DNA from 3 places in the Arthrobacter sp. CMU6 genome. Region 2 is predicted to be linked to each of the others. Evidence: riboswitches for the same ligand, from Rfam matches in the RefSeq annotation. Region 2 holds a riboswitch; each other region holds the start of a gene.
What was found. Region 2 has a riboswitch for S-adenosylmethionine ahead of AC5RWD_RS01925 (aminotransferase class V-fold PLP-dependent enzyme). Riboswitches for the same ligand answer to the same signal wherever they lie in the genome.

Region 1 (9,482 bases), on a different contig from region 2:
CACTGCCCTGGCACAGATCCTGGCCACCCGCGAAGACCTCAACTCGCCGTCGAACCAGCCCACCCTCACGGTGGTCACGAATGCCATCAACATCGCCTCGCAGCTTGCCGTCCGGCCCAACATTAAAGTGATGGTGACAGGCGGCATCCTCAACACGCGCTCCTATGAGCTCGTTGGCCCGTACACGGACATCATCATGCAGAAGGTCGTGCTGGACATTGCCTTCATCGGGGTCAATGGCATCGACGCCGAGGTGGGTCCCACCAACACCGGCGAGGCCGAGGCAACGGTCAACGCGCTGCTGGCCAGCCGGGCCAGCGTTTCCTACGTAATTGCGGATTCCTCGAAGGTGGGCCGCCGGGCGTTCGCCACGATGGACGGCTACAACTTCACCCGGCTCATCACCGACTCGGGCATTTCGGCGGCAGACAAGGCCGCCTTTGAGGCGCGGGGCACCGAAGTGATCGTGGCCGGGGCCTAGAAAGACGGCACTTGGTTCGCAGGCAGCCAGGCCCCAGCCCTGGAGGCGCGTTTTAAAAAATCACCGGCGGGGCGTCCAGCACCGTCTCGTCCACCCGCCGGTCCACCCACTGGGTGAAGGGCGTGTCGAGTTCGTACTTGCCCAGGCTGTTGCGCACCAGCATGCGGATTTCGGCGTTTTCGGGGTTGTTCAGCGACTCGAAGTACTCCACCGACCAGTGGAACCAGCGCATGCAGAACAGGCGCATGGTCAGCCCGTGCGTGACCAGCAGGGCGTTGGGGGAGTAGTCCGGCTTGGACCAGTGCCGGTACAGGGTCTCCATGAAGGAGGAGATCCGGTCGTACACGTCCGAGCCCGACTCGCCCTCCCGGAAACGGTAGAAGAAGTGGCCGTAGGCGTTGCGGAGTTCCTTCTGGTCCTCGATGTCGCCCGAAATCTGGAAGTTGGCCCAGTCCTGCTCGCGCAGCCGCGGCTCCTCGATGACCCGCTCCGTCAGGGAGCCAAGGTTCAGTGCCTCGAGGGTCTGGTGGGCGCGGAGATAGGGAGAGACGTAGACGCTCACCTGCCGTCCGTCCAGCTCACGGCGGATGCGCTCCCCGGCGGCCTTCGCCTGCTCCAGCCCGAGCTCCGTCAGCGGAATCCGGTAATCGGGCACCCTGTTGTAGATGGAGGTATCCGCGTTGGCCGCCGACTGGCCGTGCCGGATCATGATGATTTTCCCGGGAGCGCTCATAGTTCCCCAGCATAGGGTCAGCCCGCGGCCGGACAGGAACCGGCAGGCTGACAGTACGCAGGAACCGGCAGCTGACAGGAAAGTACCAGCAGGTGGAGGCAAGATAGGAACATGTTGGTTCCCTCCCGCCGTCGGCTGCGGTTTGAAGTGTGGATTGTCCTGGGGTTGTCGCTGGGGCAGTCCGCCGTCTATTCCGTGGTGCAGCTGCTGGACAAGATGACCCGGGCACCGCTGGCGCAGGGGACGTCCACGCTGAACAGGTCACAAAGCACGCGCGAGTACTTCGACCTGACCTACCAGCTGCTGGACATCATTTTCGCCCTGGTGCCCGTCCTGCTGGTGATCTACTTCATGACAGACCAGAGACGGGCGAACTCCGGGTCCGGCCATGACGCCGGTTCGGCGTTCCAGAAGCTGGGCTTCAACTTTGCCCGACCCGGAAAGGACCTGCTGCAGGGGCTCGGGCTGGCTGCCCTGATCGGCATCCCGTCGCTGGGCCTGTACGCGGCCGGCCGTGCCCTGGGCATCACGACGGCGATCATCCCCAGCGGCCTGGACGCCTACTGGTGGACGGTGCCCGTGCTGATCCTGTCCGCCATGCGCCATGCGATCGTGGAGGAAGTCATCGTGGTGGGCTACCTGCTGGACCGGTTCTCCAAGTTCGGCTGGTCCACGTCGCTGGCGATCTTTGTCTCGTCAATGCTCCGCGGCAGCTACCACCTCTACCAGGGGTTCGGGCCCTTCATTGGAAACGCCATCATGGGCGTGGTCTTCGCCTGGGTCTACACCAAAACCCGCCGGGTGATGCCGCTCGTCATCGCGCACGCCCTGCTGGACATTGTCGCGTTCGTGGGCTTCAGCCTGTTCGGCAAGGCCGTCGGGCTGGGCTAGTCGTCGTGGGGCCAGGTCCTGGGCTGGTGATCCTGAGGGGCTGGTGATCCTGAGGCTCTCGTGATCCTGAGGGGCTGGGTACAGCCGTTAAAAATGATTCGGCCGCCATCGGCGGGTGGCGTCGTTGGCACCCGCTGATGGCGGCCGAAGTGAAGGGCAGGAAGTGCGTCAGATTGTGACGGCGCCCGCTGCGGTTTCGAACGTGACGGAGAGGATTCCCGGCGTGCCGTGCGGGGCCACCCAGTTCACCGCGACATCCTCAAGCGGCCGTTCAACGGGCTCGCCGAGCCACTCGGTCACACGCTCGGCAGAGCCCGCAATCGTGAGGCTGGACATCTTCACATTGCTGTCATAGGCGTTGGACGGGTGCAGTCCCGGATCGCCCTCCCACTTGAGCATGTACGGAACCTGCGGGTCCGCGATCAGGCCCAGGATGCCGATCTGCTTCCAGACCAGCTCCCGGCCGTCGGGGAACTTCCGGTTGCCGTTGACGGCGGAGCGGCCAAGGCGCTCCTCGAACGGGGCGAGGTCGTCCACTTCGACGCACCAGCCCATCCAGCCGCCGCCCGCCGCGGACCTGGCCCGGACGGCCTGGCCGAACGGCGCCTTGTCCGACGCCGGGTGGTTCAGGACCTCAACAACCTCAAGGTATTTGTGGCCGGCCAGCGGAATAATCATGTTCCGGGTCCCAAACCGGGGGTGCACTCCGCCCTTAACGGCTTCGACGCCGAGGGCAGAGGAGATACGTTCGGTGGTGGCCGCGAGGCCATCGTGTTCACAGGCGTAAGAGACGTGATCCATGCGCATGCCCTCATCTTGGCACTTTGTGACGGGGCTCTCAGCTTAGGGTCTCCTAACTTGGAAAAAAGTCCATACTTTGACGAAGTTCGTCACAAAGCTGTGCGCGTAACAGTGCGGTTCCTACACTGATCGCAGTCATGAGTGCCAGCGAAAAAAGCCCCGGCTCGCTGGCCGGCAACCCTCCACCGCGGCGGGGTGCCCCGGGTGAGGACCTGGCTGCGCGGCGCCCGCCGGGCGGCAAGCGCGGGCCTGTGCCGGGACCAGCACATGCCCCTTGAGCAGAGGAGCCTGCATGTCCAACGCATGGTCGTTCGAAACCCGCCAGATCCACGCCGGCCAGGTGCCTGACAATGCCACCGGTGCTCGGTCGTTGCCGATCTACCAGACGACGTCGTTCGTCCTCCCGAGCGCCGAAAGCGCGGCGGACCGCTTCGCGCTCGCCGAGATCGCGCCCATCTACACCCGGATCGGCAACCCGACCCAGGACGCCGTTGAACAGCGGATCGCCAGCCTGGAAGGAGGGCTCGCCGCGCTGCTCCTGAGCTCCGGCCAGGCCGCAGAAACGTACGCCATCCTCAACATCGCCGAGGCCGGCGACCACGTGGTGGCAAGCCCCAGCCTCTATGGCGGCACCTACAACCTGCTTGCCCACACCCTGAAGAAGTTCGGCGTGTCCGTCACGTTCGTGGCCGACCCGGACAACCTTGAGCAGTGGCGCGACGCCGTACAGCCCAACACCAAGCTCTTCTTTGCCGAGGTGGTGTCCAACCCCCGGCAGGACGTCCTGGACATCGAAGGCGTTGCCCGGACCGCGCACGAGGCCGGCGTTCCCCTCATCGTGGACAACACCCTGTCCACGCCGTACCTCATCAGGCCGCTCGAGTGGGGCGCGGACGTCGTGGTGCACTCGGCCACCAAGTACCTGGGCGGGCATGGTGCCGCCATTGCCGGTGTCATCGTGGATTCGGGCAACTTCGACTTCGGCAAGGACCCGGAGCGCTTTCCCGGCTTCAACACGCCGGACCCCACCTACAACGGCCTGGTCTACGCCCGCGACCTCGGCGCGGACGGTGCCCTGGGAGCCAACCTGTCCTACATCCTCAAGGCGCGGGTCCAGCTGCTCCGCGACCTGGGTTCCGCGGTGTCCCCGTTCAATGCCTTCCTCATTGCGCAGGGCCTGGAAACGCTGAGCCTGCGGGTGGAGCGCCACGTGGCCAATGCGGTGGCGGTGGCCGGCTGGCTGGAAGCCCGCAGCGACGTGGAGTCCGTAGCCTACGCCGGGCTGCCGTCCAGCCCCTGGTATGAGCGCGGCCTGAAGTACGGGCCCAAGGGCACCGGCGCGGTGGTGGCCTTTACGGTGGCCGGCGGGGCTGAGGCAGGCAAGCGCTTCGTGGATGCCCTGGAGCTGCACTCCCACGTGGCAAACATCGGTGACGTGCGCTCCCTCGTCATCCACCCGGCGTCGACCACGCACAGCCAGCTGACGCCGGAGCAGCAGAGCGTGGCTGGGGTGGCCCCGGGCCTGGTGCGGCTGTCCGTCGGCCTGGAACACATCGATGACATCCTGGCCGACCTCGACGCCGGATTCCGCGCCGCGAAAGGCGCCTGATTTCCGGTGCCGCGGGTGGAACTCCCGGCCCGGGCGGCGGGCCGGGAGTCACACAGCCGTCACATTCTTCGCGAAGATGTCCGCCTGTTTCGTAAACTGGGCAACAGGTCATGAGTGCCAGCGACAGCCCCGGCTTGCTGGCCGGCAACCCTCCTTCCGCGGTGGGGTGCCCCGGGTGAAGACCTGGCCTGCCGGACAGCTGCCGGCGGGCAAGCGCGTAGAAGAGGTTTACCCATGACGATTTCTGTCAGCAGCACCGACTTTCCGGCCGCCGGGGCTCCGCACGGCACTGCTTTGAACGGCACCGTTCCCGGCGGTACAAATCAGGATGGCGGCCGTACGAGTCAGGATGGCCGCGGTACCACTGAGGATGGCACAGTCCGGTATGTCAACATCGGCAGCCTGGAGCTGGAGGCCGGAGGCTTCCTGCCGGACGTGACGCTGGCCTACGAATCCTGGGGAACGCTCAACTCGGACGGTTCCAACGCGATCCTCGTTCAGCATGCCCTCACCGGCAGCACGCACGTCACACGGGGTGCCGGAAACGAGGAGGGCTGGTGGGAACAGCTCGCAGGGCCCGGTGCGCCGGCGGACACTGACAGGTTCTTTGTCATTTCCATCAACATCCTGGGCGGCTGTTACGGGTCCACGGGACCGTCGTCGACCGCCCCGGACGGCAAACCCTGGGGTTCACGCTTTCCGCTGGTGACGCTCAGGGACTCCACCGTCGCCGAGGCGAGGCTTGCCGACCGGCTTGGCATCACGAGCTGGCACGCCGTGGTGGGCGGATCCATGGGCGGCGCCCGCGCCCTCGAATGGGCCGTGACCTTCCCGGAGCGTGTGCGCCGCTGCGGTGTCATCTCGGTCGGCGCCAGGAGCACGGCTGAACAAATCGCCTTCGCCCAGGCGCAGACCCTTGCCATCCGGCAGGACCGCCATTTCAACGGCGGTGACTATTACGGCGGGCCCGAACCCGCGGAGGGCCTGGCGCTCGCGCGGCGGATCGCGCACATCACCTACCGGTCTGCCTACGAACTGGATTTCCGGTTCGGCAGGAACGCCCAGACCCCTGAAGAGCCGTTGCAGGCCGAAGCCCTGGCGGGCCGCGGCCGGTACCAGGTGGAGAGCTACCTCGACCACCAGGGCAACAAGCTGGTCCGGCGCTTTGACGCCAACAGCTACATCGCCCTCACGGAAGCACTCATGAGCCATGACGTCACCCGGGGACGGGGGACACTCAAGGAAGCCCTGGCGCGGGCCTCCGCAGACTTCTTCGTTGCCGCCGTGGAGACGGACCGGCTGTACTTTCCCGCCCAGTCGCTGGAACTCGCCGAGGCCCTGCCGGGGAATGTGGATGTCCACATGATCGATTCGCCGATCGGCCACGACGGGTTCCTCACGGAGATCGGTCAGCTGAACGCCCAGCTCAGGGCTCACCTCCTCAATTGATGCGCGCCGCCGCTCGGCCGGAACCCGACCGTGGCCGGGGCCACGCCGGTGCCTCCACGGCGGCCGTCTTCCTGCTGTGGCGCGGCGATGCCGGTTCCTCCCTGTGCATTTATGCAGATGTGCCCTGCACTATTTGGCGTTGAGCTTGCGTCTTCGGCAGACCATACTCGTTGAATCCGGCGTTCGTGGTGCGCATCACACCCGTTCGCCACCGACTGGTCCCCGTGGTGTCGAGGAAGACGCCGAAGGAGTTCGCAATGAGTACGGAAAGCTCCGCCGCAAGGCGTACAGAGGAAACCGATATCAAGGCCTCAGGCCTGAAGAAAGTCGTCACGGCGTCCATGGCCGGCACCGTGGTGGAGTGGTATGAGTTCTTCCTGTACGCCTCGGCTGCCACCCTGGTCTTTGGCAAGACATTCTTTCCCAATGCCGGCACGGAGCTGGATGGCATCATCGCCGCCTTCCTCACCTACGCCGTTGGCTTCGTTGCCCGCCCGATCGGCGGCATCGTCTTCGGCCACTTCGGCGACAAGTTCGGCCGCAAGCAGCTGCTGCAGCTGAGCATCATCCTGGTGGGCGTCTCCACCTTCCTGATGGGCTGCCTGCCGACGTTCCAGCAGATCGGCTACTGGGCACCCGCGCTCCTGGTCTTCCTGCGGTTCGCCCAGGGCTTCGCTGTCGGCGGCGAATGGGGCGGCGCGGTCCTCCTCGTGGCAGAGCACAGCCCCAGCAAGTCCCGCGGCTTCTGGGCCAGCTGGCCGCAGTCCGCCGTGCCCATGGGCAACCTGCTCGCCACCGCCGTGCTGTTCATCCTGTCCTCCACCCTGACCCAGGAAGCGTTCCTTGGCTGGGGCTGGCGCGTGGCGTTCTGGCTCTCCGCGGTGATCGTCGTGATCGGCTATTACATCCGCACCAAGGTCAATGACGCCCCGATCTTCCTCGAGGCCCGCAAGGAAGTCGAGGCCGGGCACAAGGGCTACGGCGTTGCCGAGGTCTTCAAGCGCTACCCGCGCGGCGTTTTCACTGCCATGGGCCTGCGCTTTGCCGAGAACATCCTCTACTACCTCGTGGTGACGTTCTCCATCACGTACCTGAAAACGGTGGTCCAGGCCGACACGAGCCGGATCCTGCTGCTGCTCCTGCTCGCCCACGCAGTGCACTTTGCCGCTGTGCCGGTGGTCGGCAAGCTGTCGGACCGCTTCGGCCGCAAGCCCGTCTACATGGCCGGTGCCATCCTGGGAGCCACGTGGGGCTTCTTCGCCTTCCCGATGATGGATACCAAGAATGATGTGATCATCCTGGCGTCCATCATGATCGGCTTGCTGTTCCACGCACTTATGTACGCCGGCCAGCCCGCGATCATGGCGGAAATGTTCCCCACCCGGATGCGCTACTCCGGCGTCTCGCTGGGCTACCAGGTGACCTCCATCGTTGCCGGTTCGCTGGCCCCGATCATCGCCGCGTCGCTCCTGGGCACCTTCAAGTCCTCCGTTCCCGTGGCCATCTACCTGCTGATCGCCTGCGTCATCACCGCCGTCGCGGTGTTCTTCCTGAAGGAAACCCGCGGCATCTCGCTCCACGACGTGGACGCGGCCGACGCCCAGGGCACGGCCGACCTGCTCGCCGCCGGCAAGAAGTAGACCGGCTTTACCCAGGCCCTGACCTCTGGCCATGACGAGCATTCAACAGCTGCCCGGACCCGCCACCCATGCGGGGCCGGGCAGTTGCCCGTTTACCGAGACCAAGGATTTCCATGAAAGCAGCAGTCCTCTACTCCGCCGTCCCCAACCCCGGCACTGCGTCGGAGAAGCCCAGCTACACGGACGCCCGGCCCCTGGTGGTGCAGGAGCTGGACCGGCCGGAGCCGCGCTCCGGCGAGCTGGGTGTTGCCATCACGTACTCCAGCCTGTGCCATTCAGACCTTTCCGTGGTGGACGGTTCGCGCGTCCGGCCCCTGCCCATGGCACTGGGCCATGAGGCGGTGGGGAGGGTCGTGTTAGTGGGTGACGGCGTCTCCGACGTGTCCGTGGGCGACCATGTGGTGCTGGTGTTCGTGCCGAGCTGCGGGGACTGCCGCGCCTGCCGGTCCGGCCGTCCCGCGCTCTGCCACCGGGCGGCCGAGGTCAACGGATCCGGCGACCTGCTCCACGGCGAGGCGGTGCTGCGGACCCCGGCAGGGGAGCGGATCAACCACCACCTGGGCGTCTCGGCTTTCGCCGATTACGCCGTGGTGGCCAGGGAATCGGTGGTGGTGATTGACGACGACGTCCCGGACACCGTCGCGGCGATGTTCGGTTGCGCCGTGCTCACCGGCATGGGCGCTGTGCTCAACACCGCCGCTGTCACGGCCGGCCAGTCGGTGGCCGTGTTCGGCCTCGGGGCCGTTGGCCTTTCCAGCGTCATGGCTGCCTCCCTCGCCGGGGCCGGCAGCGTGATCGCCATCGATCCCAATTCCGGCAAGCACCAGCTCGCCCTCGACTGCGGCGCCACAGCCGTGGGGACGCCCGAGGACGCGGCCAAGCTGATCGCGGAAGCCGCCGGCGACGGGGTCGACGTCGCCGTCGAGGCGGTCGGCTCGGCGGGAGTGATTGCCGCGTGCCTCGGGCATGTGACCCGGGGCGGCGCCGTGGTCTCGGTCGGCCTGCCCCATCCGTCAGCCGAGCTGACGGTTCCCGCGCTGCAGTTCGCCGGAGCCGGCAAACGCCTGCTCGGTTCATACATGGGCGACGCCGTTCCCGGCCGGGACATCCCGCTCTACCTGGGCTATTGGCGGGAGGGCAGGCTGCCCGTGGAGCTGCTGCACACCGACACCAGGCCGCTCGCCGAGATCAACGAGGGGCTGGATGCGCTGGCGTCGGGGCAGGTGGTGCGGCGCCTGTTCAAGGCCTGACGGGGCCGTGGCCTGGCAGTGGTATGACGGGACATAGCCTGGCGGGGGACACGTCAGCCCGCCAGCAGCCCCGCCCGGGCCTTAACTTCCTCCTTGAGTGACGCGATGACCGCCTGCACCGCGGCCGAGCGGAGGGACTCCGGACGCGCCACCGCCCAGATGGGGAGCTGGCGCTCGAAGTCGTCGGCGAGCACGGGAACGAAGTCCGGCTGCCCCGCCACCATGAAGTTCGGCAGCAGCCCGATGCCTGCGCCCTGCCGCACGGCCTCCAGCTGGGCGAACACGCTCGTGGCCTGGAAGCTCGAGGTAGGCATCGGCAGCTGCGAGGACCAGCGGTGCCCCAACTCCGCCACCTGGAGTGCGGACTCAACGTAAGAGACAAAGCCGTGCTGCCCGACGTCGTCGAGCGTTTCCGGCAGTCCGTGCTCCGCGGCGTAGCCGGCACTGGCGTAGAGGCGCAGGTAGTAGTTGCTCAGGAAGATGGTCTGGGCGTTGCTGACGTCCGTCCGGCCCACCACGATTTCCAGGTCCACGCCGGATCTGTTCTGGCTGACCTTCCGCGTGGCGCTGAGCATCTCGATGTTCAGCTGCGGGTTCTGCTGCTGCAGCCGGACCAGCGCAGGCGTGA
Region 2 (9,482 bases):
TGCCGGAGTACTAGCGTGGCTTCCACGGACACGATATATCGCAAGTGGAGGGAATCATGGAAGAGAATGCCTGGACCGTCACCGGCCCGCAGACCATGGACATCGACGGCGTCTCGCACCTCAAGGTGGGCATTGTCCGCGGCAGGCTGGACATCGTCACCCACGACGAGGCCGTTGTCCGCATCGAGGTGTCGGAGGTACTCGGCGATCCGCTGGCGATCTCGGTGGCCGGCGGCCGCCTGGAAATCCGCCACCAGCTGCACGGACCGCAGGGCTGGTTCAAGAACCTCATGAATTCGGTCAACAACAGCAGCAACAACTCTGTTGTCATCAGCATCGCCGTCCCTGCCGGCGTTGAGGTTGAGGCCGGCACCGTCAGCGGGGACGGACTGGTCTCCGGTGTCCACGGACGGACCCGGCTGAGCACCGTGACCGGCTCCCTGCTGGCCGACGGGACCTCCGGCGATTTGCACGTCAACACCGTCAGCGGCGAAGTGATCGCCCGCAACCACAGTGGCGTCCTGACGGCGAAGAGCGTCTCGGGCGAGGTGACGGCGTCCGGCCAGTTCACCAACATCCGGGCCAACACTGTCAGCGGTGACATGAGTTTTGACCTGCACGGCTTCACCCACGACTTCGGCGCGAACTCGGCGTCCGGGGACCTGACCGTCCGCGTGCCGCACGACGTCGGCGTGGACATTGTGGCCCAGTCCGCCAGCGGCCCGGTGGTCATCGACGACCGTAAATACGGGCACCCCGGCGGTAAGGTGCAGACCATCTCCGGTCCGGATGCCAAACTCATGCTGGTCCGGACCAACTCGGTGTCCGGGAAAACGTCCATCTTCCACGGCCAGGCCCCGGCCACCGCGGAACTGGGGCTCTAATGCCTCCCGTCTTTGCCCACGGCGCCCTCCGGCTCTATCTGCTGGCGCTCCTCGAGGCGGGCCCCAAGCACGGGTATGAACTCATCAAGGCTCTCAGCGAGCGGTTCGGCGGCACCTACTCCCCCAGCGCGGGCACCATCTACCCTCGCCTGGGCAAGCTGGAGGAGGAAGGTCTGGTGGCCACGGAATCCCAGGGGCGCCGCACCAATTACCGCATCACCCCAGCGGGCCTGGCTGAGCTGGACAGCAGGCGCGATGAGCTGGAGACCGTGGAGAACGACATTGCAGCGTCCGTCCGCCGGCTGGCTGATGACCTCCGTGCCGACATCCGCAGCAACATGCGCGGGCTGCGCGCGGATCTGGCGGCCACAGCGGAAGCGGCACGCACCGCTGCCAGGTCTGAGGACGTGGCCGGCCAGGGCAGGTACACCGCCGAGGGGCAGCGCATGCTCAGAGAGGCGGAGATGCTGCTGCAGGCCTTCCGCGACGACATCCGTGCCGAGCTTCGCCTGCAGACCAGCGAGCGGCCCATGACGCCCGTGGCCCTGGAAACGGTGCGGACTGTCCTGGACCAGGCCCGGGTCTCGATCCGCAACTCACTGTAGGCGCTACCGGGCACAGCGTCAGCCCTGGCGTCTCCCTGCACCCGAACGCGGCCCCGGTTCGCGGCCTGTCCCCTGATATGGGAGACTGGAGGGCAACTCTTTTGGGTAACGAAATTAAGGAGGCCAGCTATGAGCAAGCGTGCACGTAAGCGTCGTGACCGTAAGCGTGGCGGCGCGAACCACGGGAAGCGCCCCAACACCTAAGCCACGGCTTGAACCGAAGCTTAAACGCGATGCCCCCGCTACCGGCAAGGTAGCGGGGGCATCACGTTTAGGTCAGGAATCCCGTCAGGCGTCCACCGGCCGGATGGTGTGGATCCGTTCCAGAATCGCGTTCTTAAGGTTTTCCGGCGCCGCCTCGGTACAGGAGCGCTTCACCACTTTCCGGATGACGCACTCAAGATCGTACTGCTGGGCGCATTCCGGACACTCATCGAGATGGTGCTTGATCTCCGCAAGGTCGCTGCGGGTCAAAGCTCCGTCAAGGTACTCGTAGATGCGCTGCATCCTTGTGTCATCGCAATCGCCCAATCCCTGGCAGTCGCTCATTTCCCGTTCTCCTGTTTGTTGCTTTCCGTTACCGCCGTGGCGTCACCAGCAGCCTTGAATCCCCGGTCGGCGGCGTAGTCCGCCAGCATGTCCCGCAGCATCTTCCGGCCCCGGTGGAGCCGGGACATCACAGTGCCGATGGGGGTGTTCATGATGTCCGAAATTTCCTTGTACGCGAAGCCCTCGACGTCGGCGAAGTACACGGCCAACCGGAACTCCTCGGGGATGGCCTGCAGGGCCCGCTTCACGTCGGAATCCGGCAGGTGGTCCAAAGCCTCGGCCTCCGCCGAGCGCAGACCGCTGGACGTGTGGGACTCGGCGCGGGCAAGCTGCCAGTCCTCGATGGTGTCCGAATTGGACTGCAGGGGTTCCCGCTGCCGCTTCCGGTACAGGTTGATGTAGGTGTTCGTCAGGATCCGGTACAGCCAGGCCTTGAGGTTGGTGCCCGGCTTGTACTGATGGAACGCCGAGAACGCCTTGGTATACGCCTCCTGCACGAGGTCCTCGGCATCGGCCGGGTTCCGCGCCATGCGCATGGCCGCCGAATACAGCTGGTCCACGTATTGCATGGCGTCGCGCTCAAACCGGGCCCGGCGCGCTTCGGCGCTCTCCGAACCGACGTCAATATCCACTACCGCTTCAGCGGCGGTTGACGTGCCATTCTCCGGGATGCCGTTGGCGGCGTCCTCCTGTGTGGCCTGTACGGCCGGATCCACGGTGCTCATTGCCTTCAAGTCTACTTTGATCGGCGCCGGCCGCCCCCGACGGCGTGCCGTACCGTAGTCCGGGCCGGGGAACCCCTCCTGGCCCGGGAAGACACTGCCTGCCTCAAGCGCGTCGGCTTCAGGCACCACAAACGGCCGCATCCTGGCGGGACTTCGCACCCCCACAGCTTCCTTCACCAAAGTCAACGCTCCATCTCCACTCCGCCGGTTAAGACCCACCTGACAAGGACACGTTCATGCTGCTGTCCGCGCTCTTGCCGGCTCCGGCCATCCCCAGCCGCCGCTGAACACCGGAAACCGCACAGGTCGCCGCCTGCATACCGCTTCCGGTCTGAACTGCACAACGACGCGCGGTGGGCAAATATTCCGCAAAAGTGCAAGACTAGAACCGACTCCGCCGCGGCCACCGCGGCTCGGCCATCCAGGAGGAAATTCATGTCCGTTGTCCGCTTTTTTGCCCGGCCGATGCTGGCCTCAAGTTTCATCCTCGCCGGAACGGACAAGCTCAGGAATGCGGACGACACCGCGCAGCAACTGTCGCCCCTCCTGCGCCGCGCCTCTGAGGCCCTGCCGTTCCAGACGGACGAAAAGGTCCTGGCACGGATCATCGGCGGAACGCAGGTGGGTGCCGGCGTCCTCTTCGCGCTTGGCAAATCTGCGCGCCTGGCGGCCTCGGTGCTGGCCGTCATCTCGGCACTGAACGCCTTCGTTGAATGGCGCAGCGCCGACATCAGCACCAAGGAGGGCCGGGAAGCCCGCCGCAACCAGCTGCTCAAGAACATCACCCTCACCGGCGGTGTACTGCTCGCCGCGGTGGACACCGCCGGCAAGCCCGGCCTGGCCTGGCGTGCCGAGCACCTCGCTGCCGACGCGCGGAAGACCGCGAGCCACCTCGCCGCCGACGCACGCAAGACCACCGGCAAGAAACTGCACAGGGCCGACAAAGCAGTCCGCAAGGCTGTTGACCACGCGGTAGGGGTATAAGCAGGAATGACAGCATCACCCATGGGCGCGTCCGCTGAAAACCCCGGCGCGGCTCCGCACTGGCCTGCGCCGTTTGCGGAGCATCCGGTTGACGCCACGGTCCGCGTGCCGGGCTCAAAATCGCTGACCAACAGGTACCTGGTGCTCGCTGCCCTGGCCAGCGGGCCGTCCCGGCTCCGGGCACCGCTGCATTCCCGCGACTCGGCGCTGATGATCGCGGCCCTGCGCCAGCTGGGTGCGGACATCCGGGAGGTGCCGGGCGACGGCGCCTTCGGCCCGGACCTTGAGGTGACGCCAATTCCGGCCAACTCCGGCGGTGACGACGTCGCCGTCGACTGCGGCCTTGCGGGAACGGTCATGAGGTTTGTTCCGCCGCTGGCGGCCCTGCGCACCGGAGCCACCGTTTTCGACGGCGATCCGCACGCCAGGGAGCGTCCGATGGGGACCATCATCGAGGCGCTTGCGGGCCTCGGCGTAACCGTCGGCGGAGAGGACGGCGGAACGCCCGCTTCGCTGCCCTTCCGCGTTGAAGGAACGGGGCAGGTCCGCGGCGGGCACCTCGTCATTGACGCCAGCGCGTCCTCGCAGTTCGTCTCCGCCCTGCTCCTGGTGGGGGCGCGGTTCTCGGACGGCCTGCATCTGGAACATTCCGGCAGCACGGTGCCAAGCCTGGACCATATCAATATGACCGTCGCCGTGCTGCGCGGGGTGGGCGTGGTGGTGGATGACTCCACACCCAAGCACTGGATTGTCAGCCCCGGCCCAATCCGTGCGTTCGACCAGCGCATCGAACAGGACCTGTCCAACGCCGGCCCGTTCCTGGCCGCTGCCCTGGCCACAGGCGGTACGGTGCGGATTCCGGACTGGCCCGAACACACCACGCAGGTGGGCGACATGTGGCGTAGCATCCTCAGCGACATGGGGGCAGAAGTCACCCTGCAGGACGGCACCCTGACGGTAACCGGCGGCAGTGAAATCAAAGGCGCCGACTTCGCCGAAACCAGCGAACTGGCACCCACCGTAGCCGCACTGTGCGCACTGGCCTCCGGCCCTTCACGGCTGAGCGGCATTGCGCACCTCCGGGGACACGAGACGGACCGGCTCGCCGCTCTGGTCACGGAGATCAACCGTCTCGGCGGCGATGCCGAGGAAACCGTCGACGGCCTCATCATCCGGCCCGCGGAACTGCACGCGGGCGTCGTGCACAGCTATGCTGACCACCGGATGGCCACGGCCGGAGCGATCCTCGGCCTGGCGGTCAGGGGCGTGGAAGTGCAGGACATCGCCACGACGTCCAAGACCATGCCGGACTTCCCCAAGCTGTGGGCGGACATGCTCGGCCAGCGGATCGGCGCCGTTACAAACACGGCAGTGACCAACACTGCAGGGACCGCCGGTGGCACGCAGCACTGATTCCTGGGACGAATCCGACGTCCGGATCCGCCCGAACAAGAAGGGTTCCCGGCCCCGGACGAAGGACCGCCCCAGCCACGAGGACGCCGTCACCGGACGGATCATCACCGTTGACCGGGGACGTTACACAGCAGTCGTGGGCGAGGACTCCGGCCACGAGCGGACGGTCATCGCCGCCCGGGCCCGGGAACTCCGCCGCTCCCCCGTGGTGGCGGGCGACTTCGTGTCCCTCGTGGGCGACGTCTCCGGCGCGCCGGACACTCTCGCCCGGCTCGTGAAAATCCAGGACCGCAAGACCCTGCTGCGCCGCAGCGCCGACGACACCGATCCGGTGGAGCGCGCTGTTGTTGCCAACGCGGACCAGTTGGTGGTGGTGGTCGCCGCCGCCAACCCGGAACCCCGTACCGGCTTCATCGACCGGGCACTGGTGGCAGCCTACGACGCCGGGATCGAACCGCTGCTGCTGGTCACCAAGGCGGACGTCAAAGATCCCACCGAACTGCTGGACAACTACCGCCACCTGGACTTTCCGGTCATCATCAGCCGCACTGCCGACTCGGAAGCATCGGGCATCGACGCACGGTCAGACGACGGCCTCTCCGCCCGGCTCGACGTTGCCGCCGTGTCCGAACTGCGCGCGCACCTGGACGGCAAGGTGACCGTGATGCTGGGCCATTCCGGCGTCGGAAAGTCCACCATGGTCAACGCGCTGACCGGGGCCGAACGCGCCACCGGCGGTGTCAATGCCGTCACGGGCCGGGGACGGCACACGTCGTCGTCGGCCCTTGCCCTCAAGCTCGCTGACGCCCCGGCCGGGAGCTGGATCATCGACACGCCTGGCATCCGTTCGTTCGGACTTGCCCACGTCGACCCGGACCGCATCCTGCGCTCCTTCCCCGACCTTGAGCCGGGCACCGAGGCCTGCGAACGCGGCTGCAAGCACGACGCCACCTCCGTCAACTGCGGCGTTGATGCATGGGTCGCGGCCGGTCACGCCGGCCCCACGGGAGCAGCCAGGCTCGCGTCCCTGCGCCGCCTGCTGGGCACCGACCCGCGCATGGAGGCCCAGGAAACCAAGGAGCTCGGCAGCGTCGGCTAGCCTTTCCCGGCGCAGCCCGGCAGCTGCCTCCCCGCCCGGCGGGGCCTTTGAGGGTAGTTTGGAACCATGACCCAACCCGCTTCAACGTACAACGATGACCTGCGTCTGGCCCATGTGCTGGCCGATTCCGTGGACGACCAGACCATGAGCCGGTTCAAGGCGCTGGACCTCCAGATCGAGACGAAGCCTGATCTGACGCCGGTCACCGATGCGGACAAGGCCGCCGAGGAGTCCATCCGCGGCCAGCTGTCCCGCTCCCGTCCCCGCGACGCCGTGCTCGGTGAGGAGTTCGGAAGTTCCGGCCACGGTTCCCGCCGCTGGATCATCGACCCCATCGACGGCACCAAGAACTTTGTCCGCGGGGTGCCGGTCTGGGCCACGCTGATCGCCCTCGTCGACGAGGGCGAACCCGTCGTGGGCGTGGTCAGCGCCCCTGCGCTCGGCAAGCGCTGGTGGGCCGCCAAGGGCGCCGGCGCCTACTCGGGCCGTTCCCTGGCCGCCGCCACGAGGCTCAAGGTGTCCAACGTGTCCAGCCTCGCCGACGCCTCGCTGTCCTACTCCAGCCTCGGCGGCTGGAAGGACCGCGGAAACCTCGATGAGTTCCTCCAGCTCACCGAGGAGGTGTGGCGCACCCGCGCGTTCGGCGATTTCTGGTCGTACTGCATGGTGGCCGAAGGCGCGGTGGACATCGCCTGCGAACCGGAACTGAACCTGTACGACATGGCGGCACTGGTGCCGATCGTGACGGAAGCGGGCGGCCGTTTCACCTCCCTCGAAGGCACTGACGGCCCGTTCGGCGGCAACGCGCTGGCCACCAACTCGATCCTGCACTCGGAAGTCCTGAAGCGCCTGAACCCGCAACTGGACGATTTACTCTAGTTTCCCCACCCCTGCCCCGGCGCCTTAGCGCTGAACATTACGACGGCGGACGACCACTTTTGGTGGCGTCCGCCGTCGTTTATTCGGCCGAACGCCGGATATCCGGGCTGCGTAATATTTCGCTTAACATTCCTGATCGGCTTTTTCATCGCCGGTCCGGATGTCCTAGTCTCGTAACAGGTCACGAGTGCCAGCGCTAAACCCCGGTTAGCTGGCCGGCAACCCTCCATTCGCGGTGGGGTGCCCCGGGTGACGACCAGGCCGATCCGGAACGGACCCGGCAAGCGCGGATCCCTGTCACGCGGGGTCCTTTCTCAGTGAGGTCCCATGACAGCTGCAATCCTTTCTTCCACCACCGACGCCGGCGTGCTGGACGGCCGGTTCGCCGCCGCCGGCCGCCCCCTGGCCGCCGTCACCGGCGCGGAAATCCAGGCTCCGCTGATCCAGGGCGGCCACGTCCGCTACGCCAACCTCGATTACGGCGCCTCCGCGCCTGCTCTGTCAGTGGTTTCTGCGTACCTCAACGAGATCCTGCCGTACTACGCAAGCGTGCACCGCGGCGCCGGCTACGCCTCACAGATCAGCACCTCCGTGTACGAGAACTCGCGGAGCATCGTGCGGGAGTTCGTGGGCGGCCGCGCCGATGACGCCGTCATCTTCACCCGGAACACCACCGACTCCCTCAACCTCCTGGCCGGCTGCCTGCCCGTGGAGAACCACCACCACACCGGCGAAGTCCTGTACCTGGACATCGAGCACCACGCCAACCTGCTGCCGTGGCAGGGCGTGCCGCACCGCAGCGTGGTGGCCTCGGAAACCCTGGAAGCAACCATCAGCAGCCTGCGCGCCGAACTCGAGCACGGCGATGTCAGCCTCCTTGCGGTGACCGGCGCCTCCAACGTCACCGGCGAAATCCTTCCCATCCGCCGACTCGCCGCGCTGGCCCATGAATACGGCGCCCGAATCGTGGTGGACGCCGCGCAGCTCGCGCCGCACCGCCGCATCGACATCGCCGCGGACGACGTCGACTATCTCGCCTTCTCCGGCCACAAGCTCTACGCCCCCTTCGGGGCCGGCGTCCTGATCGGCCGCCCCGACTGGCTCGATGCCGGCACGCCCCACCTCGCCGGCGGCGGCGCGGTGAGCGAGGCCAGGCTCGACGGCGTCAGCTGGGCCACCGGCCCCGCCCGCCACGAGGGCGGCTCACCCAACGTGCTCGGCGCTGCCACCCTGGCCCGGGCAACCCAGGTCATCGCTGCCCTTGATCCGCAGCACTGGCACGCCCACGAAGCCGCCATCCGGTCCTTCCTCGTCGAGGGGCTGCGCAGGATCGACGGCGTCACCGTCCACCAGATCTTCGCCGACAGCGACCCGGACGACGCCATTGGCGTGGTCAACTTCTCCGTGGAGGGGTACGACGCCGGCCTGGTGGCCGCCTACCTGTCGGCCGAACACGGCGTGGGCCTGCGCGACGGCCGCTTCTGCGCGCACCCGCTGCTGAAGCGCCTCGGCCTCCCGTCGGGTTCGCTGCGCGCCAGCTTTGGCGTGGGATCCCGGCTCGAGGACGCCCAGCGGCTGCTCGCCGGCATTGAGGAGCTCCGCCGCTCCGGGCTCGGTTGGGACTACGTGGTGGACGCCGGGCGCTGGGTTCCGGCGAACGACACACGCACGTACCCCGAGTGGGCACCCAACACCCCCGGCACCGCCGGCGCCGCACCCTGCACGCAGGACTAATCGCCACCCCGGCCCCGGACGCCAACCCGAACTAGGACGCCACCCCGGCCTGCTACGGCAGCGGTCTCCGTACGGTAAATTCGAAAGGTAATTTTCGACGTCGGGCTAAGGAGACTGTGCGTGGCACGGGGCGGTCCCAAACTTCATCACGGGCGGCGGCAGGAGCTTGGGCAGAGCTTTCAGGACGGCGGCGAGCACTACCACCGCGTCCGTCCCGGGTACCCTGGCGATTCCGCTGACTGGCTCATTCCACCCGAGGCCCACACCGCTGCCGACCTCGGCGCAGGAACCGGTAAGTTCACGGCATTGCTGGTGGAACGCGGCCTGAGCGTCAGCGCGGTGGACCCTTCCGTGGACATGCTGGAACAGCTCAGCGGCTCCTACCCCGGGGTTCAAGCCCTGGAAGGGACCGCGGAGGAGACCGGGCTGCCCGGCGCGTCGTTCGATGTGGTCACCGTTGCGCAGGCGTGGCACTGGTGCGACCCCCTGCGGGCCAGCACGGAAATCTCCCGGATCCTCAGGCCCCACGGTGTGCTGGGCCTGATCTGGAACCAGCTGGACACATCAGTGCCGTGGGTCCACCGGCTGTCACGCATCATGCACGCCGGGG
Region 3 (9,482 bases), on a different contig from region 2:
TGGATCGTACGCGGCCACCAGGGACTCTAGCGCCGCCGGCTTGTCCTCCGGAAGCAGGATCAGCGGGTGGCCGCCGACGAGTGCGGCAAGGTAGGCCACCAGGGATTCGACGTCGTTCGCCGCAGCCAATGCCACCAGGCGGCGCTGGGTGCCCAGCCGGAGCGCGAGGGCATCAACCCTGTCGGCGAGTTCCCGGTAGGTGAGAGTGAAATTGTCGGTGAGGATTGCGGGCCTGTCCCCGTGGCCTGCGAGATCGGCGGCGAAGGGCACCCGCGCGAAATCAAGCTGCGTGGTCACCGGAAGATGATATTAGTTAAGGCTTACCTAAGTAAAACCGTCCGGCTTCCTGTTACGCGTGCCATACTCAGTCCGTGGCTGAGACCTATGCCTTTCGTGCGCAGCTGTGGCTCTACCCGGGCGAAGCCGCCTGGCACTTCATTACGTTGCCGGTGGACATTTCGGAGGAGATCCACGAGGAGTCCGCGGGTCACCGCAAGGGGTTCGGCTCGGTGAAGGTGACGGCACACATCGCCGGCCATCAGTGGCAGACCTCGGTCTTTCCGGACGCCGGCAGCGGCTCGTACCTGCTGCCGGTCAAGAAGGCCGTGCGGATGGCGGCCCACATAACCGCGGGGGACGACGTCGAGGTCCGGCTGATCGTCGGCAACTAGGAGCCAGTCAGCCCAAAGGCACCATGTGGCGACGGCGGCTAGGCCGCCCCGGTCCAGCGGGCAGGCGCCGCTGCTGGCCTGCGCAGCGGCGTTCCGGTGGCATCCGACGCCGTGCGCTTGGTGCCGAAGCCCTGCCTTCGGTGGTCTGCCCGTGCTGACAAAGGCGTCTGGGCAGGTACCTGCGGCTTCGCACGCGGGTGCTCCGCGGGCTGGGCCGTGACCTGGGGTCCAGCCGGGGAGAGATCAGTGATGAGCCCCGTCCCGGCGCATTCGCGTACGTCGGCGATTGCGGCCGCGGCCGCACGCTTGTCCTCGAACGGTGCGGAGATTGCGAGGACGATTCCATTGGGGGCCTTCAGCCGGAACCGGAACTGGGACTCTGCATCAACAAAAACTTCAAATACTCCGGCCATGGCGGTCCTTCCGGTCAGGGAGGCTGCGCGCAGCGTCTTCGCGGCCGCAGCCCCGAACGCATCGCTGCGTCTGTCCTTGGGTGGTGCTGAACCAACAGGGGTTTCATCGGTTCATCGGTGTTATTCGAGTCTGCCCAGTGCGCACGGAGCCTCACAAGACCATCCGTGTAAACCCTGGGTAAACCCTGCCTGCCCACCCACTAAACCGCGCCGCAGCCTCGTTCTCAAGGACAGCCGAAACGAACGGACGCGCAGCACAACCCACGTTCAAAGCCCGCCATGGGAAGTAATAGCCGGACGACGAAGGGCCGCAAAAACTCAGATCTGCTTGAGAGCCTGCTCCAGGTCCGCGATGAGGTCATCCGCATCTTCCAGGCCCACGGACAGCCGCACCACCCCGTCGCTCAGTCCGATCGCGGCGCGTCCTTCGGGCCCCATGGCCCGGTGCGTTGTGGTGGCGGGGTGGGTGATCAGGGATTTGGCGTCGCCCAGGTTGTTGGAGATGTCAATGATTTTCAGGGCGTCCAGCAGCGCAAAGGCGGCTTCCTTGCCCGACTGGCCTGCCGTCGTCGCAAGCTCCAGCGTCAGGACGGTGCCGCCGGCCTTCATCTGCTTGGCCGCCAGTTCGAACTGTGGGTGCGATTTGAGCAGCGGGTACTTGACCCAGTTGACGGCGGGCTGGGTCTCCAGCCATTCGGCCAGGCGCAGCGCCGTGGCGGAGGAGTGGTTCACGCGGAGCGCCATGGTCTCCAGGCCCTTGGTGAGCACCCAGGCGTTGAACGAGGAAAGCGCCGGGCCGGTGTGGCGCATGAGCTGCTTGACCGGCCCGTCGATGAATTCCTTGGTGCCCAGGATGGCGCCGCCCATCACCCGGCCCTGGCCGTCGATGTGCTTGGTGCCGGAGTAGACCACCACGTCGGCGCCCAGGTCTCCGCAGCGCTGCAGCAGCGGGGTGGCGAAGACGTTGTCCGCCACCACCTTGGCGCCGGCGGCGTGGGCGAGCTCGCTGACCGCTGCGATGTCCACGATTTCCTGCATGGGGTTGGACGGGGATTCGAAGAAGACGGCCGTGGTGGGCACCGAGAGGGCCACACGCCACTGCTCGAGGTCCGGACCGTCCACGAACACGGTCTCCACACCCCAGCGCGGCAGGATTTCGTTAAGGATCACGAAGCAGGAGCCGAACAGGGAACGGCTGGCGACCACGCGGTCCCCGGCCGCGAGCAGCGCGCCAAGGGCGGTGAACACAGCGGACATGCCGGACGCCGTCGCAAAGCATGCCTCCGTGCCTTCCAGCAGCCGGAGCCGTTCCTGGAAGGTGGCCACGGACGGGTTGCCGTAGCGCGAGTAGACGAAGCGCTCATCCTCGCCGGTGAAGGCGCGTTCGGCGGCAGCGGCGGACTCGTAAACAAAGCCGGAGTTCAGGAAGACAGGCTCGGTGGTCTCTTGGAAATTGGTGCGGTCAAGCCCGCCGCGGACGGCCTGGGTGTCCGGGCTCCAGCCGGCGGCGTCGTGATTAAAGGTCAACTTAGTTCTTTCCCAGGTTCGTCGGCAGGCCGCGGTTCTTCCAGCCGTTCACGGTGCGCTCACCGTAGCGGTCGGGTTCGCCCTCGAAGCCTTCGAGGACGTTGTAGGCGGTGAAACCGGCCTGGGTGGCGGCGATGGCCGCGGCGATGGAGCGCTGGCCGGAGCGGCACAGGAACAGCAGCTCCACCCGGGTGTCCTCAGGCGCCTGCTGCTTCAGCTGCTCGATGAAGTCGGGGTTGGGAATGCCGCCGGGAAAGGTCCACTGGATGAACAGCGGATCATTCCGCTGATCGTTCGCGGACGCGGTTTCCGGGATGCCGATGTGCGCCCATTCACCCTCGGTCCGCACGTCCACCAGAACGGCACCCTGCTCGAGCCTGGCCCACGCGTCCTGCGGGGTGAGGTCTCCGGCGTAGCTCATGCGTGGCCCTCGTAGGCTTCTTCGCTAAGGTCGTCGTCGGAGTCCAGCCGGTCCACGGCGGTGGCGACGGCAGCATCTGCGGACGCGATGGCGGCAGGCAGGATGAGGGCCTGGGCCACGATGACAGTGGTGCCGTTGAAGGTTGCGGCAGGGCTGCCGTGCAGGACGTATCCCTCGGCCAGGGCGGCCGAGATGCGCTCACAGAATGCGCGGTCGTCCGGACCCGTGACCAGGCGGTAGGACAGCTTTTCCTCAGGTTTATCCTGCTGGGACGGCAGTGTTGCAACGGTGGGGGCGTCTGACATGACGGATCTCCTTTTCTCACGCTTGCAGCTCGAAGTGGTCGATATGCCGAGTATTCACCTGAGGCACCCCGCCGTGGAAGGAGGGTTGCCGACCGGCCAGTCAGGGCTTAATGCCGGTACTCATTACTCCCCAAAAACGTAACACTGACGGCGGCGGTGCGCACCGCCGCCGCCGTCATCTTCCGTAACGCATCCGGACACTGCCGGTCAGGGCAATCGACGCGCTGCGGTTACAAAGCCGGTGGCCGGGAGGATAATGACGGGAGATGACCCGCCGTAACGCCGGATGAAACCAGGCTGCAGTGAATGATTCGCCCGCGAATACAGTGACTCCCATGCTGCACTTTGGATGGTTTGTGGGCCATGGCTTCGGGGTTCAGGGCTGGGGGACGCCCGGCTACGGAATCGGTTATGACTGGAAGAAGCCCGCCCCCTACCAGCATGCGGTCCGGGAGTTCGAACGGGCCGGGCTGGACCTGTTCATCATCGAGGATTCGCTCACCGTCCCCGACACCTATGGCGGCAGCGCGGAGGTCTCGCTGGCGCAGGCGTCCTTTGCGCCGAAGCACGATCCGCTGGCCCTGGTGCCGTACCTGCTCTCCGCCACGGAGCACCTCGGTATTGTTCCCACCATCAGCGCCTCCTTCTATCCGCCGTTCACCGCCGCCCGGCTGCTGGCCACGCTGCAGCACTTCTCCAACGGGCAGCTGGGCTGGAACGTGGTGACCTCGGGCAGCGACCTCGCCGCGCAGAACTACGGGCTGGACCAGCAGATCGAGCACGACCTCCGCTACGAGAAGGCCGAGGAGTTCGTGGACGTTGTGCGCAAGCTCTGGCGCAGCTGGGAACCGGACGCCATCCTTGAGGACACGCAGGCAGGCATCTTCGCTGACCACACCAAGGTCCGGCCGATCCACCACGACGGGGAGTTCTTCAAGGTCCGGGGACCGCTGAACACGGCGCCGCTGCCGGAGGAACCGGTGCTGGTGCAGGCGGGGGCATCGCCGCGGGGCAAGGCCTTCGCCGGTGCGAACGCGGATGTTGCCATAGCCCTTGCCCGTGGCGTGGACGGCATGAAGGCGTATCGGGACTCCATCCGCGCCGAGGCTGCCGGGGCCGGCCGGAACCCCGACGACGTCAAGGTCCTGTTCGTCCTCAAACCCACGGTGACCGGTTCCCGGGCCGAAGCCGAGGAGCTGCGGGCTGCCCGCCGGGAGCTCACGCAGCGGGACATCGACAGCCAGCTCAACTCCATCTCCTATCTGTCCGTGATCGACTTCAAGCAGTTCGACCTTGACGAGCCACTCCCGGAGCTCAGCACCAACAGCAACCAGGGCACGCTGGAGCACTTCTCCAAGGCCGCGCCGCCGGGCTCCACCCTGCGGCAAATCCTGCAGGCCCGCAGCGGCGGCGCCGGCGACAGCATCATCGGCACCGCGGAGGAAATCGCCGACTACCTCGAGGAAACCGGGGCGGCAGTGGGCGGCGACGGGTTCCTCTTCTCCGGCTTCGTGGATCCGGCCACCATCCACGGCGTGCTGGACAGGCTGGCGCCGGTGCTTCGGAGCCGGGGACTGCTGCGGACGAGCTACGGCGACGGCGGATTCCGCCGGAACCTGCTGGACTTTTAGCGCCATGACAGGAGCCAGGGAGCACGACGGGCCGATGCCGGGCCTCCGGCACGGCACCTTCCTGATCGGCACGGCCCACATCCGTGCCGACGACGTGGCGGCAGCGGCCGCCGATCCCGGAGTCGAGGTGGTCCTCAGCGCCGAAGCCCTCGAGCTCGTGGGCCTCTCCCGTGAGGTGGTGCAGGCGGCCATCGATTCCGGCCACCGCGTCTACGGCCTGAACACCCTGCTCGGCTCCGGCCGTGACACGGCCGTGGAGCAGGAATCCATCCTTGACTTCCAGCTGCAGGTGGTGCGCTACCACCACAGCGGCGTCGGCGCGCTGCTGGACCGCGATGAAGTGCGCGCCCTCATCCTGGCAAGGCTCATCGGGTTCACCCGCGGAGGCTCGGGCGTGCGTCCGGAGACTGCCCGGTTCTACGCCGAGCTGCTCAACAGGGACGTGGTGCCGGCCGTTCCGCGCGACGGGTCCGTCGGCTCGTCGGACCTCACCCAGCTGGCGGCCGTTGCCGCCGTCGCCATCGGTGAGGGACAGGCGCTGACTCCCGACGGCGGCCTGCAGGACGGCGCGGAAGCGCTCACCGCCGCCGGGCTGGAACCGCTGGTCCTGGCGCCGGGCGAGGCCCTGGCGCTGGTCAGCGCCAACTCCTATTCGATCGGCGCCGGGGCGCTGGAGCTCCGCCGCCTCCGGTGGCTCGCCGATCTGGCGGACACCGCGCTGGCGCTGTCACTTGAGGCCACTGCCAGGTACGACGGCGGAGGGAACCTCAGCCCGTTCTCGCCGGCTGTGCAGTCTGCCAAGGCGGTGGACGGCCAGCGCGTCTCGGCGGCCAACGTCCGGCGCCTGGTGCGCGGCGGCTGGCTGGAGGATCCGCGGCGCCAGGTATCTGTCCAGGATGCCCTGTCCTTCCGCGCCGCACCGCAGACCCATGGTGCGTTCCGGAGCCAAGTGACGGCCTTGGCCGGGGCGCTCGAGGTGGAGCTCAACGGCAGGGGCGATAACCCCCTCACGGACATAGCCTCCGGCCGGATGGTGTCCGGCGGAAACTTCCAGCCCATGCAGCTGGCCCTGGCCTTCGAGGCGCTGCGGCTGGGGCTCGCACATGTGGGAATCAGCAGCGAGCGGCGGATCGCCAAGCTCTATCCGCCGCAGCGCCTGATCCGGCAGCTCAACCTCGAGGCGGCCCGGGCCGGCACCCCGCTGGCGTCCGAAGACCTGCCGGGACTGCTGTGGTACTCGGCCGCGGGATTGCTGGCGGAGCTGAAGTTCCTGGCGGCGCCAGCCACCCTCGGCGCCCCCACCCTGTCCGCGGACGTCGAGGACCACTCCACGCTTGCCCCGCTGGCCCTCCAGCAGCTGGAGCGCTCGGTGGAGGCCGCGGCCAATCTCCTCACCATCGAGGCGCTGACGGCCTCCTACCTGTTGGCGGAGGCACAGGACACGGATCTGCGGGAAGCGGAGACCCGGCGGCTGGGAGCAGCCACCGGCGCCGTAGTGGCGCGGCTGTCGGAGCTGCTGGCCGGGCAGCTGCCGGCGGCGGTGCTGGTTGACAGCGCGCGCGCTGCACTGGGGGAGCTGCTGGCAGGGCTGCCCGAATTACGGATACCGGACGCGGGTGGGCCGAATGGCTCCAGCCCGGATGATGGGGGAGGAGAATCATGACCACTGTGACAGGAAGCGGCAGCCAGCCAAGGCACGTGGTACCCATACTGGACCCGGCCGTGGACGCCGACGAGGTGCTGGCACGGGTGGGCAACACTCCGCTAGTGCCGCTGGACGTGCTGAGCCGCGGGCTGGGAAGCACCGTCTTCGTCAAACTCGAATCGGAGAACCCCGGCGGTTCCATCAAGGACCGGACCGCGTTGAGCATGGTCCGGGCGGCCGAGCGCAGCGGAGAGCTGCAGCCCGGCGGGACCATCGTGGAAAGCACCTCCGGGAACACCGGAATCGGGCTCGCCCTGATCGGGGCGCTGACCGGCCACCCGGTGGTGGTGGTCACGGGTGACTCCATTTCCTCGGAGAAGCTGGAGGCCCTCAACCGGTACGGGGCACGGGTGGTGTTCACCGACTGGAGCGCGCCCTCGGATTCGCCGGAGAACGCGCGGGCGGTGGCGGCCCGGATCACGGCCGAAATCCCCGGTGCCTGGCGTCCGCTGCAGTTCGACAATCCTGCCAACCCGCGGGCGCACTATGAGGGGACGGCGCCGGAGATCTGGGAGCAGACGGCGGGCCGGGTGACGCACTTCGTCGCAGGCGTGGGCACCGGCGGCACCATCAGCGGGAACGGACGGTACCTCAAGGAGAAGTCCGGGGGGCACGTGGAGGTGATCGGCGCGGACCCCTACGGCTCGGTCTACAGCGGCGGGCACCCCGGCCAGATCCTGGTGGACGGCGTGGGCAACTCCTGGCCCAAACCCGACTGGCCGAAGGTCTTCGACCGCGGCCTGCTGGACCGGTTCCTGCGGATTCCAAACGACGAGGTGTACACCACGCTGCACCGGCTGCTCAACGACGAAGGCCTGTCCCTGGGGCCGTCGTCGGGCCTGACGGTGGCGGCAGCACTCCGGGTGGCCAGGGCGGCGCCGCCCGGGTCAGTGGTGGTGGCGATCGCACCGGACACGGGCAGCAACTACCAGAGCAAGGCCTTCAATCCTGTGTGGCTGGCTGACAACCACATCCGCCTGGCCACGGATCTTGCGGAGGACTAGGTCAGGAGGCCGGGCCGCTGGTGGCCGTCTCGCTTTCGGAACGGATCCAGGCATTCCAGTCCAGCGGGTGGACGGAGGGCCTGCCCAGCAGGTAGCCCTGCGCAGCGGCCATGCCAAGTTCGGTCACGGCCTCGAGCTCCTCCGGCGTCTCCACGCCCTGGGCTCCGACCACGGCGTCAATGTACCGGGCCAGTTCGGCCATGGCCGCGGCCCTCAGGCGCTGGCCCGGGGAGTCCTCAATGCCCGCAATAAAACTCCGGTCCAGCTTGATGATGTCCGGGTGAAGTTCCAGGACCTGGTCCATGGACGTGAAGCCGACCTCGGCGCCGTTCACGGCGATCCGCAATCCGCGGCGCCGCAGCGGGGCGAGGGCGGCCGTCAGGGTTGGGTACTGCTCGAGGGGGACCGCGCCATTGAGGTCGATGACGATCCGTTCCATAGCCAGCTGGGAATGTTCCAGCAGTCCCGGGATCCTGGGGTCCGCGCATGTGGCGGGCGTCAGGTTCAGGGCGATGAACATGTGATCGGGCACCGCCTGCGCCGCAGAAAGGGCCCGGTGCAGTGCCGCGAGCTCAAGGTCGGTGCCCAGCCCCACGGACTCTGCCTCGTTGAACCAGTGGTCCGCGCTGGCACCGTCGTCGCTGACGAAGCGGGTCAGGGCCTCGACGCCGATCACGTGCCCTTCCGGAAGCCGGCGGATCGGCTGGAATGCGGTCATCAGCATCCTGTCGGCAAGGATGGCTTCAATCCGGTTCCTGCTGCGCCGCGTGAAGGGTACAGGCTCAGGCGCTGCCACGGCCTGGGATGGCTCGCCCACCGGGACGGCGCCGTTTTCGGCGTTGGCCAGCTCGGTGGTGGCGGTGAGGTGCTCGAGCAGCACGTGTTCGGGATTAGCCGGGTGGGCTTCGAGCAGGGCGCGCAGCTGGGCGCGGGTCCACGCGCTGGCCGGATCTGATTCGGCCAGCAGTTCAGTGATGATCTGGTGGGCTTGCCAGCGCACAGTCATCTCCCCCATGTCCGCCGGCTGCGCTGCCTTGGCCCCCAGGCCCGTGGGTAGTGAGTCCGTCAATGCGGGAAGGGAGTTCTCGTCCCAAGACATCGGCTATTCCTTTATGCGTACTCATTCCGGCTGAGCCCGGAACCAGACCGCGTGTCAGTACCCCTGCGGGTACGGGCAGTTGGCCGTGGAAGAAGACTACAACGCGGGGCACCGGCTTGTCCCGCATTTTTTTGAACGGTGCTATTTCGTTACTCGATGCCGGCAAACAGTTCGTTCAGCTCGGCGGTCAGCTGCTTACGGAGGGCCGGCGTGCCGATTTCGCGCCCGTCAATGTGATTGACCGGGGCCAGGAGGCGGATGCTGGAAATCAGCCAGACGGCGTCGGCATCCGCGAGGTCCTGGGGCTTCAGCGGGCCGTAGCCCAGTTCCCAGCCGGCGGCCTTGGCCGCGGCGAACAGGGCGCCCTGTGAGGTTCCGGGGAGAATGCCGCTGTCCAGCTGCGGCGTGACGAGTCGCTTAACTGTTGTGCCGTCGTCGTTCTTCTCCACGTTCGCCAGCAGCACGGTGGACGTGGGGCCCTCCAGCACGCGCCCGTCCGAGGATGTGAAGATGACATCATCCGCCCCCTGTTTGTGGGCATGGCGCAGCGCGGCCATGTTCACCGCGTAGGACAGGGTCTTGGCGCCGAGCAGCAGCCACGGGGCACGCTCGGCTGCATCGCTGTCGTACCCGCGGTCAAGGAGGATGACGTCGATGCCGGTCTCGCGCTGGCGCCGGCCGGCGGCTGCCACCGGGGACACCTGCA

Region 1: another riboswitch for S-adenosylmethionine. It lies ahead of AC5RWD_RS07080 (bifunctional o-acetylhomoserine/o-acetylserine sulfhydrylase); the one in region 2 lies ahead of AC5RWD_RS01925 (aminotransferase class V-fold PLP-dependent enzyme).
Region 3: another riboswitch for S-adenosylmethionine. It lies ahead of AC5RWD_RS05860 (DUF1737 domain-containing protein); the one in region 2 lies ahead of AC5RWD_RS01925 (aminotransferase class V-fold PLP-dependent enzyme).

The regions. Positions count from the first base shown of each region.
Region 1 covers NZ_JBNHFL010000007.1:165,840-175,321, forward strand. Annotated here, with positions in the region: gene AC5RWD_RS07060 (DeoR/GlpR family DNA-binding transcription regulator) at 1-481, shown strand, start outside; gene AC5RWD_RS07065 (histidine phosphatase family protein) at 534-1,214, opposite strand; gene AC5RWD_RS07070 (CPBP family intramembrane glutamic endopeptidase) at 1,326-2,105, shown strand; gene AC5RWD_RS07075 (VOC family protein) at 2,274-2,912, opposite strand; SAM riboswitch class IV at 3,040-3,156, shown strand; gene AC5RWD_RS07080 (bifunctional o-acetylhomoserine/o-acetylserine sulfhydrylase) at 3,199-4,515, shown strand; SAM riboswitch class IV at 4,622-4,737, shown strand; gene metX (homoserine O-acetyltransferase MetX) at 4,750-5,964, shown strand; gene AC5RWD_RS07090 (MFS transporter) at 6,222-7,604, shown strand; gene AC5RWD_RS07095 (alcohol dehydrogenase catalytic domain-containing protein) at 7,718-8,854, shown strand; gene AC5RWD_RS07100 (LysR family transcriptional regulator) at 8,908-9,482, opposite strand, start outside.
Region 2 covers NZ_JBNHFL010000002.1:116,792-126,273, reverse strand. Annotated here, with positions in the region: gene AC5RWD_RS01970 (DUF4097 family beta strand repeat-containing protein) at 57-884, shown strand; gene AC5RWD_RS01965 (PadR family transcriptional regulator) at 884-1,489, shown strand; gene AC5RWD_RS01960 (50S ribosomal protein bL37) at 1,619-1,693, shown strand; gene rsrA (mycothiol system anti-sigma-R factor) at 1,778-2,038, opposite strand; gene AC5RWD_RS01950 (sigma-70 family RNA polymerase sigma factor) at 2,035-2,763, opposite strand; gene AC5RWD_RS01945 (DoxX family protein) at 3,199-3,747, shown strand; gene aroA (3-phosphoshikimate 1-carboxyvinyltransferase) at 3,769-5,160, shown strand; gene rsgA (ribosome small subunit-dependent GTPase A) at 5,144-6,259, shown strand; gene hisN (histidinol-phosphatase) at 6,326-7,138, shown strand; SAM riboswitch class IV at 7,318-7,431, shown strand; gene AC5RWD_RS01925 (aminotransferase class V-fold PLP-dependent enzyme) at 7,466-8,872, shown strand; gene AC5RWD_RS01920 (class I SAM-dependent methyltransferase) at 8,993-9,482, shown strand, end outside.
Region 3 covers NZ_JBNHFL010000006.1:51,249-60,730, forward strand. Annotated here, with positions in the region: gene AC5RWD_RS05835 (AMP-binding protein) at 1-297, opposite strand, end outside; gene AC5RWD_RS05840 (DUF1905 domain-containing protein) at 372-671, shown strand; gene AC5RWD_RS05845 (YegP family protein) at 710-1,084, opposite strand; gene AC5RWD_RS05850 (O-succinylhomoserine sulfhydrylase) at 1,403-2,611, opposite strand; gene AC5RWD_RS05855 (rhodanese-like domain-containing protein) at 2,613-3,032, opposite strand; gene AC5RWD_RS05860 (DUF1737 domain-containing protein) at 3,029-3,337, opposite strand; SAM riboswitch class IV at 3,351-3,465, opposite strand; gene AC5RWD_RS05865 (NtaA/DmoA family FMN-dependent monooxygenase) at 3,673-4,968, shown strand; gene AC5RWD_RS05870 (aromatic amino acid ammonia-lyase) at 5,003-6,631, shown strand; gene AC5RWD_RS05875 (PLP-dependent cysteine synthase family protein) at 6,628-7,677, shown strand; gene AC5RWD_RS05880 (EAL domain-containing protein) at 7,679-8,776, opposite strand; gene AC5RWD_RS05885 (aminodeoxychorismate lyase) at 8,926-9,482, opposite strand, start outside.